Regions from separate parts of the Shewanella sp. 10N.286.45.A1 genome, predicted to be linked through region 1. Evidence: predicted binding sites of a transcription regulator. Region 1 holds the regulator's gene; each other region holds the start of a gene.
The links. Region 1 encodes sigma-54, which starts transcription at its own class of promoters, with help from an activator protein. Its sites were predicted from a motif close to GTTGGCACGNNNNTNGNNT; they were not measured.
Positions count from the first base shown of each region.

Region 2: a site for sigma-54 is predicted at 1,533-1,551, ahead of AB4238_RS06240 (formate dehydrogenase accessory sulfurtransferase FdhD). Genes of this name have one in related genera too.
Region 3: a site for sigma-54 is predicted at 1,548-1,566, ahead of norV (anaerobic nitric oxide reductase flavorubredoxin). Genes of this name have one in related genera too.
Region 4: a site for sigma-54 is predicted at 1,652-1,670, ahead of flgF (flagellar basal-body rod protein FlgF). Genes of this name have one in related genera too.

Region 1 covers NZ_JBFRMK010000044.1:8,032-11,382, forward strand. Annotated here, with positions in the region: gene ptsN (PTS IIA-like nitrogen regulatory protein PtsN) at 1-309, opposite strand, end outside; gene hpf (ribosome hibernation promoting factor) at 312-599, opposite strand; gene AB4238_RS03935 (RNA polymerase factor sigma-54) at 630-2,141, opposite strand; gene lptB (LPS export ABC transporter ATP-binding protein) at 2,278-3,009, opposite strand; gene lptA (lipopolysaccharide transport periplasmic protein LptA) at 3,006-3,351, opposite strand, start outside.
Region 2 covers NZ_JBFRMK010000073.1:50,612-53,962, reverse strand. Annotated here, with positions in the region: gene AB4238_RS06245 (substrate-binding domain-containing protein) at 1-613, opposite strand, end outside; gene AB4238_RS06240 (formate dehydrogenase accessory sulfurtransferase FdhD) at 662-1,489, opposite strand; gene AB4238_RS06235 (DUF3305 domain-containing protein) at 1,784-2,254, shown strand; gene AB4238_RS06230 (DUF3306 domain-containing protein) at 2,251-2,868, shown strand; gene AB4238_RS06225 (4Fe-4S binding protein) at 3,013-3,351, shown strand, end outside.
Region 3 covers NZ_JBFRMK010000074.1:40,042-43,392, forward strand. Annotated here, with positions in the region: gene AB4238_RS06460 (VOC family protein) at 1-172, opposite strand, end outside; gene AB4238_RS06465 (cold-shock protein) at 1,044-1,256, shown strand; gene norV (anaerobic nitric oxide reductase flavorubredoxin) at 1,617-3,104, shown strand; gene norW (NADH:flavorubredoxin reductase NorW) at 3,143-3,351, shown strand, end outside.
Region 4 covers NZ_JBFRMK010000126.1:14,746-18,096, forward strand. Annotated here, with positions in the region: gene flgH (flagellar basal body L-ring protein FlgH) at 1-1, opposite strand, end outside; gene flgG (flagellar basal-body rod protein FlgG) at 73-861, opposite strand; gene flgF (flagellar basal-body rod protein FlgF) at 872-1,615, opposite strand; gene flgE (flagellar hook protein FlgE) at 1,809-3,170, opposite strand; gene flgD (flagellar hook assembly protein FlgD) at 3,246-3,351, opposite strand, start outside.

The sequences.
Region 1 (3,351 bases):
CAAAAGTGCAAACAATATATCGACCGGCTGCTTATCTATCGAGTCAAAAGAGATCGGTGTTTCGCATTTGATTAATATGCCCAATGGATGGTCAATATTAGTCAATCGTCCATGCGGGATTGCGATACCGTTGCCTATACCTGTGCTACCCATTTTTTCGCGAGCTAAAAGGCTCTCGAATATCTCTTGTGAAGATAGAGTAGGGTACTGGACAGCGGCAATGTCGCTGATTAATTCCAGTACTTTTTTCTTACTGCCCGGAGTGGCACAGGTGGTGCACTCCGGCTGCAGGATGGTACATAGTTCCATCGTTAGTGTTTGGTCAGCTTCTCTTTGTGTTTAATAACCTGACGATCTAATTTATCGATCAGGGAGTCGATTGCGGCATACATGTCCGCATTTTCCGAAGTGGCAAAAACTTCCCCTTTTTTAAGGTGGATTCTTGCCTCGGCAATCTGCTGCATTTTTTCTACGTTCAAAATGACGTGGACATTATTGATCTGATCGAAATGACGTTCAAGCTTTGTAAACTTTTCTTCTACATAGCCACGCAGCGATGCAGTGATCTCGATGTGATGTCCAGTAAGGTTAATTTGCATAGAAAATTCCTCCAAGTGCCTAATTTTGAGTTATAAACTCTTACGTTGGTTTGAGGGCGGGATCAGCATTGCTTCACGGTATTTCGCGATAGTACGACGAGCAACTTTAATCCCTTGTTCTGCCAAAAGTTGCGCCATTTTGCTATCGCTTAATGGTTTCTTTTGGTTTTCAGCAGCGACTAACTTCTTAATAAACGCTCTAATAGCTGTAGATGAGCACTCTCCACCGTCGTCGGTTCCGACATGACTAGAGAAGAAATACTTTAATTCGAAAATACCTCTTGGGGTATGCATATACTTTTGAGTGGTAACCCTTGAGATGGTGGACTCATGCATCTCAACAGCTTCTGCAATATCGTTTAATACCATTGGCTTCATGGCTTCATCACCATATTCAAAGAAGCCTTGTTGGAATTTAACGATGCAGTTACTGACCTTTAATAAGGTTTCATTACGACTTTCTAAACTTTTGATAAACCACTTAGCTTCCTGCAAATGACCGCGGATAAACTGGCCATCGGCTTGGCTTTTAGTGCTGCGGGCCATTGATGCGTAATGTTGATTAACATTAATTTTAGGCATGTAATCTGGGTTTAGCTCAACCACCCAGCGGCCTTTCTTTTTGGCCACAGAGACATCGGGAATAACGTATTCATCTTTGCTGCGGGTGACTGCCAGCCCTGGTCTTGGGTTGAGAGTTTGGATCAAGCTAATGGCTTCACGTAGCTCATCTTCTTTAAGCTTAGTTTTACGCATTAACTGTCTAAAATCGCGCCCTGCAATCAAATCTAAATAGTCTTTGATGAGTAGGCGAGCATTATCAATATGTGGCGTAGTCGTCGCATATTGAGCCAGTTGGATTAAGAGACATTCGCTTAAGTCGCGAGCGGCTACACCTATAGGGTCGAAATGCTGTACGCGTTTGAGCACGGCTTCAACTTCATCAATTTCTATCTCTGGATCGCCCATCGCCTCAAGAATGTCTTCACAGTTTTGAGTGAGGTAACCACGTTCGTCAATAGCATCAATAATTGCGGTGGCGATAGCCAGGTCGTTATCAGAAAATGGTGTTAAGTTCTTTTGCCACTCAAGGTGCTCATACAAGCCTTCGCTGGTTTCTCCTTGGAATGGCATATCGTCATCACGCATCCCGCCGGAACTTGCATTTGATGAGACGGTATAAACTTCATCCCAGGTGGTATCCATCGGCAGTTCATCTGGCATTGAGTCTTGAGTTAATGCATCAGAGGTTTCTACTGCGGCGCTATCTTGCTGGGGATCGACTTCGGCGCTGGCGCTGTAATCGTTATCGCTATCTGATTCTGAGTAGTTATCGGATTCGCTGGTGGTGCGATCTTCGTTGCTGACAGGTTCGCCGTCAGATTGCTCTTCATCTAATTCTAGTAGGGGATTAGACTCTAATGCTTGCTGGATCTCTTGCTGCAGCTCTAAAGAGGACAGTTGCAGTAAGCGGATTGCCTGCTGTAACTGTGGAGTCATGGTTAGCTGCTGACCCATTTTGAGCTGAAGTGACGCTTTCATCTTACCGCTATTCCCTACACTGTAATTAAACGTTGAAGCTCGTTAATTTGGCGAAGAGAGCGTAAAGGCCCAACACTATGATTATATTAGTATACTTAACTAGTGTCGCGCTTTAAACGCTCATGTTGTTGATTAACTATAGCCTGAATTGTTCACCTAAGTACACTGCTCTAACCTGCTGGTTGTCTAAGATTTCGGCAGGCGTGCCTTCTGCAATGAGATTTCCGTGACTTACGATATATGCATGTTCACATACGTCTAATGTTTCACGAACGTTGTGGTCAGTAATAAGCACACCTAGGCCGCGACTTTTTAGCTGTTCAATGATTTTTTTAATGTCGATGACCGAAATAGGATCGACACCTGCAAAAGGTTCATCAAGCAAAATAAATTTTGGGTTGGCTGCTAGCGCTCGTGCAATTTCAACTCGGCGACGTTCACCACCAGATAGTGCCATACCTTGGCTATCTCGTATGTGAGTAATATGAAACTCTTCAAGTAAACTTTCTAGCTGCGCTTCACGCTGCTCATTATCAATATCGCTGCGAGTCTGCAGTACTGCCATGATGTTGTCACGGACCGAAAGTTTTCTAAAAATACTCGCTTCTTGGGGCAGGTAGCCAATACCTTTTCGAGCCCTAAGGTGCATCGGATCTAAGGTTAAGTCATCTTCATCAATAAAGATCTGCCCCTTGTCGCTCTGTACTAACCCCACAACCATATAGAAAGTTGTAGTTTTACCTGCTCCATTTGGACCTAATAGACCGACAATTTGCCCTGTTTTTACCGTTAAACTCACGTCTTGAACAACAGCTCGATTTTTATAACTCTTAGCTAAGTTGCGTGCGGTTAGCGTTTTTTGGATCATTGCTGCTCCTGCTTTTCTATCGGTTCCGCTGGGGTTTCAGGAGTCTCTTCTTGGTAGGCTTCAGGCTGAATGATAGTAATCACTCGGTCATTGCCTTGGCCGGTGCTTTCTGCAATAAGTTGCTGTAAACCAATATTGTACTTAATGCGGTTACCTGTGACCTGGCTACCCTCTTGCTCGAGTGTAGCATCACCTAGCAAGGTTAAGGTTCTGGTCGCGAGTTCGTAACGGATCTCTTTGGCGCTTGCCGTTGCGGGGCGACCATCTTCCATGACTTGGGTGTATGTTGCTGGCTTACCCGTAGCGACTAGGGTTTTCCCTGAGTTCGCTTCTTTAGAGAAA
Region 2 (3,351 bases), on a different contig from region 1:
GGTCAAATGTTGCTCCCTGCTTCATTAACCATTGCTCTAAATGTTGTTGGCTACCCGCACCTGCTTGTCTTGCTACCCAGCGCCAAGACTGTTGGGATATTTTGTCCAACTCTTGGCAACGATGATGCATATCGGCGCGCATCATTAGCCCTTGTTTACGGGTATAGCCGTGCACCATTACCCATTGTTGATGGTTTGCATATCCCTGCAGTAATGCTGGGTGGCGTACGCCACGCTCTTCAACACTACCCCAATGCAATGTACACACATCGGCATAGCCACGAGACAGCAGATCTAAGCCTAAACGAGAGCCTGTAGAGCTATAGCTGATCAGTTCACTCTTACCAACTTGCGACATCATGCGCGCAACGAGCATGGATAACAGTGGATCATCACTGCCTGTAATGTGCATCCGGTCGGAGAGCATACCACTATGGCAAGAATCCATCACCCAGCGGTCAATCAATATTTTAGGGAACAACCATTTACCGGTGATTTTGGTCGCAGGTAAAATACGGTCATTAGCCATCGAGTAAACTTTTTTCTCATTCAGATCTAAATACTCAGATACCTGTCTGGCACTCATGTAAATAAGTTCTGTAGGCTCAGTCATTTTGAATCCTTGTGGCAAAAAATCGTCTTAGCTTGTTGACGTGAATGACTAAATTGCATCGAATTCAATATTCTCAGCACCGTTATAAACCAAGAAATGACGACCTTTAGCTCGTGCAATCATAGTGATCCCGAGCTTTTGCGCGAGTTCTAGCCCCATTTGGGTTGCGCCGCTACGGGAAAGTAGCACTGGAATGCCCATTTTAGCGACTTTAATTACCATCTCAGAAGTGAGTCTCCCTGTGGTGTAAAACAGCTTGTTGTGGCCAAAATCTTGATTCAACCACATCTCCCCAGCTAGTGTGTCAACGGCATTATGGCGACCCACATCTTCAACGAAGCCTTTGATTTGATCACCTTGGCATAAACCGCAACCATGCACAGCTCCGGCATTTTTATAAGTTTCGTTATAGGCACTGATGTTTTTAAGTAGGCTATAGATCATGCTTTGTTTGATTTGAGGTGTCGGCAGATTTATTTCATCGAGACCTGCCATAAAGCCACCATAAACCGTGCCTTGACCGCAGCCTGAGGTGACGGTTTTTTCTGATAGTTTTTCATCTAAATCATCAGTCTTTTCACTGGTTAAAATCGCAGCTGAGTTAACATCCCAATCGACTATTACTGATTCAAGCTGACTTAAGTCAGATATAAAGCCTTGATTTTTAAGATAACCTAATGATAAAGCTTCGGCCCTAGCCCCTAAGGTCATTAACGTTACGATTGGGCGCCAGTTTAAATAAACAGTTAATGGGCGCTCACAAGCAATAAATTTGTCGACCTGTTCGCCTTTTTCATTGACGGCTTTGACCGCAATAGTTAGCGGTACTTCGGTGTCGGTTTTGATTAAAGTTGGGTTGCTCTTGTTTGCTGTCATAAGACCCGTCATCAGTTAAGGAATTTTAGTTACCGTTATTGGTAAGCAATATCTGTACCTAATTTTAGGGGGATATAAGTTAGCTACAGATCACACTTATGGGGTTGGTGTCGCCCATTTATGTCCTATTGTTGATTGCGTTCTGGACAAAATGTCCTAATCTTTGGTGGGAATAGTTGATCTAGTTCAAATTATTATATTGTTATTGTGTGGCACACATATTGCTTCACTAGAGGAGTATCTATTTAGTTGGACTGCCAACCAGGCAGCCATCTCAGGCAAGACGGAGACTGAATGCAACATACCGAAAGCCAATGGCCAATGTACGTTTCTCTTAAAAAAATTGAGAAGCAAGTCGGAAGATGGACCTCAGTACAGTGGGAAGTTGACCAAATGCTTCCTGCAACCCACGCCGCACCAGAAGGTGCAAAACTTGTCTTGCTTGAGCTGCATAAAGACGAGCGCGGTAGCTACCGTATCAATATCGACATGGATAACGCCATGTTATACATCGTTTGTGACGAAAACCTTGAAGGTGATTGGATCCCTGCAGCTATCTCAGCCGACCAAAATGTCGCTGCGGGTTGCCTAGAGGGTGACACCCCAGTGCTTAATATTCCAATGCCACAAGCTATCGCTTGCTGGATTGAAGCCTTTATTACTCGTCACGGTGAAGTTGAAATTAGAGCTCATCGTCGCCAGAAACATGTGAATCGCCGTAAAAATGAAGGTCCAAGCACTAACCATTTTGCAGGTAACTCATGAGTGGCTTACTGTCGCGCTGGAATCTGCGTCGACAAAAAGTAGAGCAGGAAGCTGAAGCAGAAATAGAAACCCCTGTTACTGTTGAAACACAGGTCGAAGCAGACGAGGCCGTAAAACAGCCAGCTTCAGCAGAAAATACGACTGCTGAAGTTGTTGAATCTGATGAGGCGCAGCTGCTTACTGCAGAGGATTTACCTGATCCGGAAAAAATTGAAGTCGGCGGCAGCTTTGCCAGCTTCATGGGGGCCAATGTTGACCCGGCGGCAAAATCTGCGGCGTTAAAAGCCCTCTGGAAGCAGCCACATTATAGCGAAATCGACGGTTTGCTCGAATACGCACTCGATTACAGTAATCAGCCTAAATTATCTGCGGAAGTGTCGGCTGAACTCGCAAAGAAAGTATTCCGCCATGTTGTTAAAGAAAAAGACGATGAGGAGGAGAACGAAGAAGCTTTGGCACTCGAGTCAGATGAGATGACCAGTACCGAAGAAACTGTTCAAGTTGAAGCTGTTAGCGATACCGAAATGGTATCGGACATTTTGGACGGGGATGATGAGCAACTGTCCCAAAATGAACCAGAACACCATGACGACACTAATAACAAAGTTGTTTAACGTCACTCTAGAGTGTTTTTAATTCCACAAATTTGGTATGTGAATTGCTGTACTTAAGGTAAAGCTGGCGCATTAATTTAGCGCATTATAATAAACAGCGACTCTACGTACAGAAACAGCCAAAGAACTGTTCAGGAACGCAATGTGAGCAATCGTGAAACGCAAGTTGGACTCAAAGAAGTTCGACAACAGGTCCTTGCTGGAACGCAGGTTATCCAAAACCTAATTCCACCGACCGTAAGCTACACCACCGAGGGCAATGTGCTCGTGATCGGGCCAGAAGATTTGGCTCGCTTAGCAGCCGACAAATTGTCCCATATGGGCAAGTGTGCCATTTTGGCTAACGAAGCCATCACTAGCCAAGATGAAGCTCATCTTGAGAAGGTGATGAATGCGGCTGAAGATGTTGAGAGCTTTTACAACAAGCTTATTGAAATCAAAGGCTTTCTCGGCCAGTTCCAGGTTAAAGTCGAAAATGAAGAC
Region 3 (3,351 bases), on a different contig from region 1:
CATATTGACTGGCTGGTAACGTTCCTTGAAACATCAATACACTGTGGTTTCCTGCGAGCAACTTAAGGCAAGAGTCAGTTTCAGATATCAACTCAAGTCCTAATATGTCTAGGTAAAAGGTTTTAGATAGCTGCAGGTTTTGCACGATGAGTAGTGTTGCAGGGTTATCCATATAAGCTAGTTCTCGTATTTAGAGCCGAATAAAATGAGTTTGATTAATGGTGTATCCCGCTGCCATAGAACGGTTTGGCACAGGTATTACATTGTAGTTTCACCGGAAATGGTTGGATCCCCATTAAAGTCAGTACACATAGGCCTAATGGGTATGACAGTAGGTTGGGGATAAATGAAAACGTTATACTTACATCCTCTGAGTTACAGTGTTTACACTTACAAAACAGCTGATTTTCGTGTTTTCTGCTATACATACTTATCCCTAGTCGTCTTTAATTCCGTTGTTAATTGAGTTATAACACGCACCGTGTCACTTAAAAATATTAGCGTTATCGGCAGTTGTAAAATTTTCTTTGATAGTTTTTCTAACAAAATCAATGGCTTTAGGTTGTTGCAGCATGACCCTGTATCAAATGCTACTGCTATAACGCCCCTCAAAATCGTGCCCCAAAAAAGCGGTTAGCGGTTCAACTTATCAGCATGAGTCTATCTGAAATATGTTTGAATGTTGTATTAGGTTAAAAAATATCAAATAGACCTTAATGTGCCTGTTCGTTTTTTTGAACGATTAATTGTAAGGTAGATTCTTTTACCCGACGCTGTAAGCATCAGCGAAAAAGCGCCGCTGTGATCTCTTTTTACATAAATTAAACCTTTACAATATCCCTGACTGCTGTAAAGTACGCCTTGCTCTGGCATTCAGAGTTATTAGTGAACCATCAAGTAAAAGTAAGCCTCTGATTACTGCGTTATCGTTGTTATCCATAGTGTTTCCCTTAGCTTCATCGTCACATTTAATAATTCAAGCTCTCAGCACATCGCAATTTCGCGATAGATTTATTAATTTTTAATTATATAAGGGACACAAAATGTCTAATTCAACTACTGGTATCGTAAAATGGTTTAACGAAGACAAAGGTTTTGGCTTCATCACTCAAGACAATGGCGGCGCTGACGTATTCGTACATTTCCGTGCAATCGCTTCAGACGGTTTCAAAACTCTTGCTGAAGGCCAAAAAGTTTCTTTCGACCTAGAACAAGGCCAAAAAGGCCCACAAGCAGCTAACGTAGTTGCTATCTAAGTTGAAAGTCGACTCAAACAGTCTAAAGACTAATTGAGTCACTTGAGATAATTAAGCTAGGTTAACCTTGTTTGATTATTTGAAAAGCGAGCCGAAAGGTTCGCTTTTTGCGTTTTAGCGCAGTCTGATATTATTGTTCTTCCTTCTTCTTCTTCTTGTCATAAAGACTCTTACTGGGTATTGTCTTTAAGACACTACGGCTGTCTATTTGACCGTTGTTGTTTATGTTATAAAGACACTACTCTGATGTCTGTTTTTTATACATACCTAGCACTTTCAAGCGATTAGATATCTGGCACGGTTAGTGCAATTACTCAACTTAGAAATTAAAAATTTATTTAGTCTTTTAGGTAGTAGCTAATGACAATTCATGTAAAAAACAATATCCACTGGGTCGGCCAACGCGATTGGGAAGTACAAGACTTCCATGGTACAGAATACAAAATGACCCGTGGTACCAGTTATAACAGTTACCTCATCCGTGAGCAGAAGACGGTATTAATCGATACAGTTGACCATAGATTTAGCCACCAGTTTATTCAAAACCTAGAGATGGAAATTGATCTTAATAGTATCGATTTCATTGTGATAAACCATGCCGAAGAAGATCACTCTGGTGCGTTAACGGCCTTGATGCAGAAAATACCAGGCACGCCAATCTACTGTACTGAAGCAGCAGTAGACTCTATTGTCGGTCATCACCATCACCCAGAGTGGAACTTCAAGATCGTTAAAACTGGTGACAGTGTCGATATTGGTAATGGTAAACAACTTATCTTTATTGAAGCGCCAATGCTGCACTGGCCTGATAGCATGATGACCTACATGACCGAAGATGCTGTGCTGTTTAGTAATGACGCCTTTGGTCAGCATTACTGCGATGAGCATCTGTTTAATGATGAGGTTGATCAGAATGAGCTTAAAGAGCAGTGTCTGCGTTATTACGCTAATATTCTTACCCCTTTTAGCAGTCTCGTTACCGCCAAAATTCATGAAGTGTTGAGCTTTAACGTGCCTGTGGACATGATTGCAACAGCTCACGGTATTGTTTGGCGTGACAACCCGACCCAGATTATTCATCAGTACCTTGAGTGGGCTGACAGCTACCAAGAAGACAAGATCACTATCTTCTATGATTCAATGTCGAATAACACCCGTATGATGGCAGATGCTATTGCCCAAGGTATTCATGATGTTGACCCAGGTGTCGCCGTAAAAGTGTTTAATGTTTCTAAACACGATAAGAATGAAATCTTATCGCACACTTTCCGCTCTAAAGGTGTGCTTGTCGGTTCATCAACCATGAATAATGTCATGATGCCAAAAATAGCTGGCATGTTAGAAGAGATCACAGGTCTTAGGTTTAGAGGTAAAAAAGCAGCGGCATTTGGCAGTTATGGCTGGAATGGCGGCGCGGTCGATCGGATCAACACTCGCTTAATGGATGCTGGCTTTCAAACTGCATTGGGCCTAAAAACCAAATGGCGACCTGATGGCAAAGCGATGCGTGAATGTCGTGAACATGGCCGTCAAATTGCAAAACAGTGGGCACTGCAACCTCTAACTACCGTTGCTAGTCTTGCTAATGCAACGTTAAACACTGAGCCTAAATCTGCTGCTCAAACAGCTAAGCCTGTATCAGAAAATGCTGAAGAGGTGGCGCTTACTGAGCACAGTGCTGATTGCCAATGCATGATCTGCACTGTATGTAATTGGGTTTATGATCCCGCTAAAGGTGAACCAAGCCAAGAGATTGAAGCTGGAACTACTTGGGCTGACGTACCTGAATACTTTCTCTGCCCTGAGTGCAACTTGGGTAAAGATGTGTTTGTTGAGCATAACGGCTAGAGACGTATTATACCGATTGGTATTAAGAGGATTCCATCATGACAGTACCTGTTGTGATCATTGGTAGCGGTTTTGCCGCTTATCAATTGATAAAAAATATTCGCAGACAAGACACTGAACTGCCGATTCTAGTGATAACAGCCGACAACGGTGATGAGTATAACAAGCCCGATTTAAGTCATGTCTTCTCAAAAGAGCAAGATGCCGATGCATTGATATTGCTATCAGCTACTGACTTTGCGGCGCA
Region 4 (3,351 bases), on a different contig from region 1:
TAAATAGTCTCTTAATATTACGGGCAAATCGAATGCCAAAACCTGTGAAAAAATGCGAATACTGCACTAATGCTATAAATTCTGATTCACATACGACAGCATCTGATCGACTGCTGAAATAACCTTTGAATTCATCTCGTAAATGCGTTGGCTTTCAATCAAGTTAACCAGCTCTTCGGTAACATTTACATTCGAGGTTTCAAGTGCCCCTTGGCGAATTGCGCCCATGCCGTCAAGTGATGCAGTGCCTTGTATAGGCGTGCCACTTGCGCCCGTTTCCATATAGAGGTTTTGCCCCATTGGATCTAGACCTGCTGGGTTAATAAAGTCTGACATCGCTAACTGTCCAACCACTTGGTTTTCAGCATTACCCGGTGTTTTAACTGACACCTCACCCTCTGCAGACACAGTAATACTGGTGGCATCATCTGGAATCGTGATGGCTGGTTGCACTACGTAGCCAGAACCTGGGGTCACAATTTGGCCGGTATCATCAAGGCTAAACTGACCAGTACGAGTATATGCAGCGGTGCCATCTGGCATTTGCACTTCAAAAAAGCCTGGACCTTCAACCATCAAATCAAGCGAATTGTCAGTGGTTAGCATGTTGCCTTGAGTAAAGACTTTTTGCGTTGCAACCACTTGAGTACCCGCGCCAATATTCAAACCGTTTGGCAGCTTGGTATTTGATGCACTCACCCCACCCGCTTGGTTAACGTTTTGATAGAGGAGATCTTCAAATACTGCACGGCTCTTTTTAAAGCCAACAGTGCTGGCGTTAGCCACATTATTTGAAATAACAGAAATATCAGTCTGCTGAGCGTCTAAACCAGTCTTACTTATCCATAAAGCGGGATGCATATTCTATCTCCTAGCTAATGCGCATTAATGAAGCAGATGCTTTATCTGTTTCTTCAGCTGTTTTCATCATTTTGACTTGCATCTCAAACTGACGTTGTATGTCAATCATCGATACCATCTCGTGTACAGCATTAACGTTACTGCCTTCAACGGCCCCACTCAGTAGACCAACGGAAAGGTCAGCTGGTGCGGGTTCACCCGACATTTGACGAAACAGTCCATCTTTGCCGCGCATTAAGTTTTCATTACCTGGGTTGACCAATTTAATACGGCCAACCTCTTCAATTACCTCAGCGGTTGCCCCTGTTGGACGAACAGAGATAATGCCATCTTGAGATATTTCAATTTTTTCGATTGGAAGCGGCAACACAATAGGTCCATTGTCACCCATTAATGGGGTACCTTTATCGTTACGCAATACGCCTGTAGTATCGAAACTCAAGCTACCTGAACGGGTATAAGCTTCGCCGCCATCATCGGCTTGCACTGCAATCCAACCATCGCCCTTTACGGCAATATCTAAATCTCGACCCGTGGTCTTTATCGGACCATTGGTAAAGTCAGCTGACGGGCTCTCTGTCATAGCAAATACACGTGTTGGCAATCCTTCACCGAAGGCTTGCATTGAACGCGCTTGTGCGAGATCAGCTTTAAATCCATCAGTATTTGCGTTTGCCAAATTGTTGGCGCTAATGGCCAACGAATTCATATTCTGCTTTGCGCCGCTCATAGCGACATAGAGTAACTTGTCCACGTAATGCTCCGTCAAACTTCCGTCTAACGTATTAATTAGCAAGCATCGTGCCAGAAATTGGATTTACAAATTAAGTATAGAAAGAAGGGTTTACGAATAGAGCAGTGAACGATGAGAAGAGAGAGGAAACACGTTGCCGCTGCGGCAACGTGTTTTACTCTACCGCCGCTAAAGCGGCTAGAGGTTTGATAAATTAACGGATCTGCAATACCGTTTGTTGCAACGTATTATTGACTTCCAGTGTACGAGAGTTAGCTTGGAAGTTACGTTGCGCCGAGATCAAATCAACAAGTTCAGTGGTTAAGTCCACGTTTGATTGTTCAAGTGCCGATGAACGAATACTACCAAAGGTACCACTGTTAGCTTCACCTGCTAATGCAGGACCCGAATCAAGGCTCGCTTTCCATGAGGTGTTACCTGCTTGTGATAACCCCTGCTCATTAGCAAAACGAACCAATGCTACGCGCGCTAATGGCACGGTAGAACCGTTACTGTAACTGGCGTTAATCAGGCCATCAGCGCCCACTTCAACGTTAGTTAATCGCCCGACGGTAGTACCATCTTGGGTCAATTCAGTGACTTCAAAAGGTGAGGCATATTGCGTCGGGTTATTAAAGTTCAAGGTCAAGGTTTGCGAACCATCAGCGCCAGGACCTAGAACATTGGCGCCGCCTACCCCTAGCTGCTCAGTTTGAATTGTCGCTGGGTTACTGCCAGTGTATGCACCCGTATCATTAAATGAAACTGCAGCACCTTTCCAACCACCAGCAGTTTCAGCATTTTTGGTGCCATCGACCAAACCATCACCGCTCGTATCAACATCATAGGTTCCGGCTGCAGGGTCAACATTAACTTTTTTACCGTCAACAGCGTAGAACGCAACCCAGTTACTCTCACCAGTATGCGCAGCATTAGGAGGGCGAACAAAGTAAGTCGTCATCACATGCGGCTCACCAAGCGAGTCGTACATGGTTACTGATGTTGAGTTATTGAATGTATCTGGGTCATCGGGATCGAAATTAGCTGGGTCAAAGGTTTTATCGCCCGCATTAAGGTTCATCTGCAAACCAATATTATCCGTTTTAACCGGACTACCTGCAGTATCAGGAATTTGTACTGGTTGAGTCGTTGTCAAACTGACAGAGGTTGAGTTGCCATCTTTATCAACCGGGAAGGTTTGTAGGAAATTACCTGCTGAGTCGACCATATAATTGTTCGAGTCAAACTTGAATGCGCCTGCACGGGTAAATGAGTGGTCTTGAGAACCGACTTCAGAAGAGGTCACAAAGAAGCCACCACCGTTAATCGCCATATCAAGCGAGTTATTGGTAAACTGTAAACTACCTTGATGGAACTGCTGCGCCACTTGGCTGGTTGCCACACCACCACCAACGGTTGTTTTACTATTGGCGAAAATAGAGCTGGCGTAAACATCGGCAAATTCAGCACGAGATTCTTTAAAGCCAGTAGTGTTTACGTTAGCGATATTGTTTGCCGTTGTATTTAGATCTTTTTGCGCAGACGATATACCGCTCAAAGCAATGTTAAATGACATAGTTCACCTCAATCCTTGTTCAATTCGTTTTAGCAGAGGCTAAACTCGCCGCTACTATTAATATCTGTCAGACGTTTACGATTCTGATACCGCTAATACATCACTAATCTTAATGCCACCCACACCACGTAAGTTCAAAATGGCACCCGTTGCAGCAGTACCTAATGATACGCTGGTCACA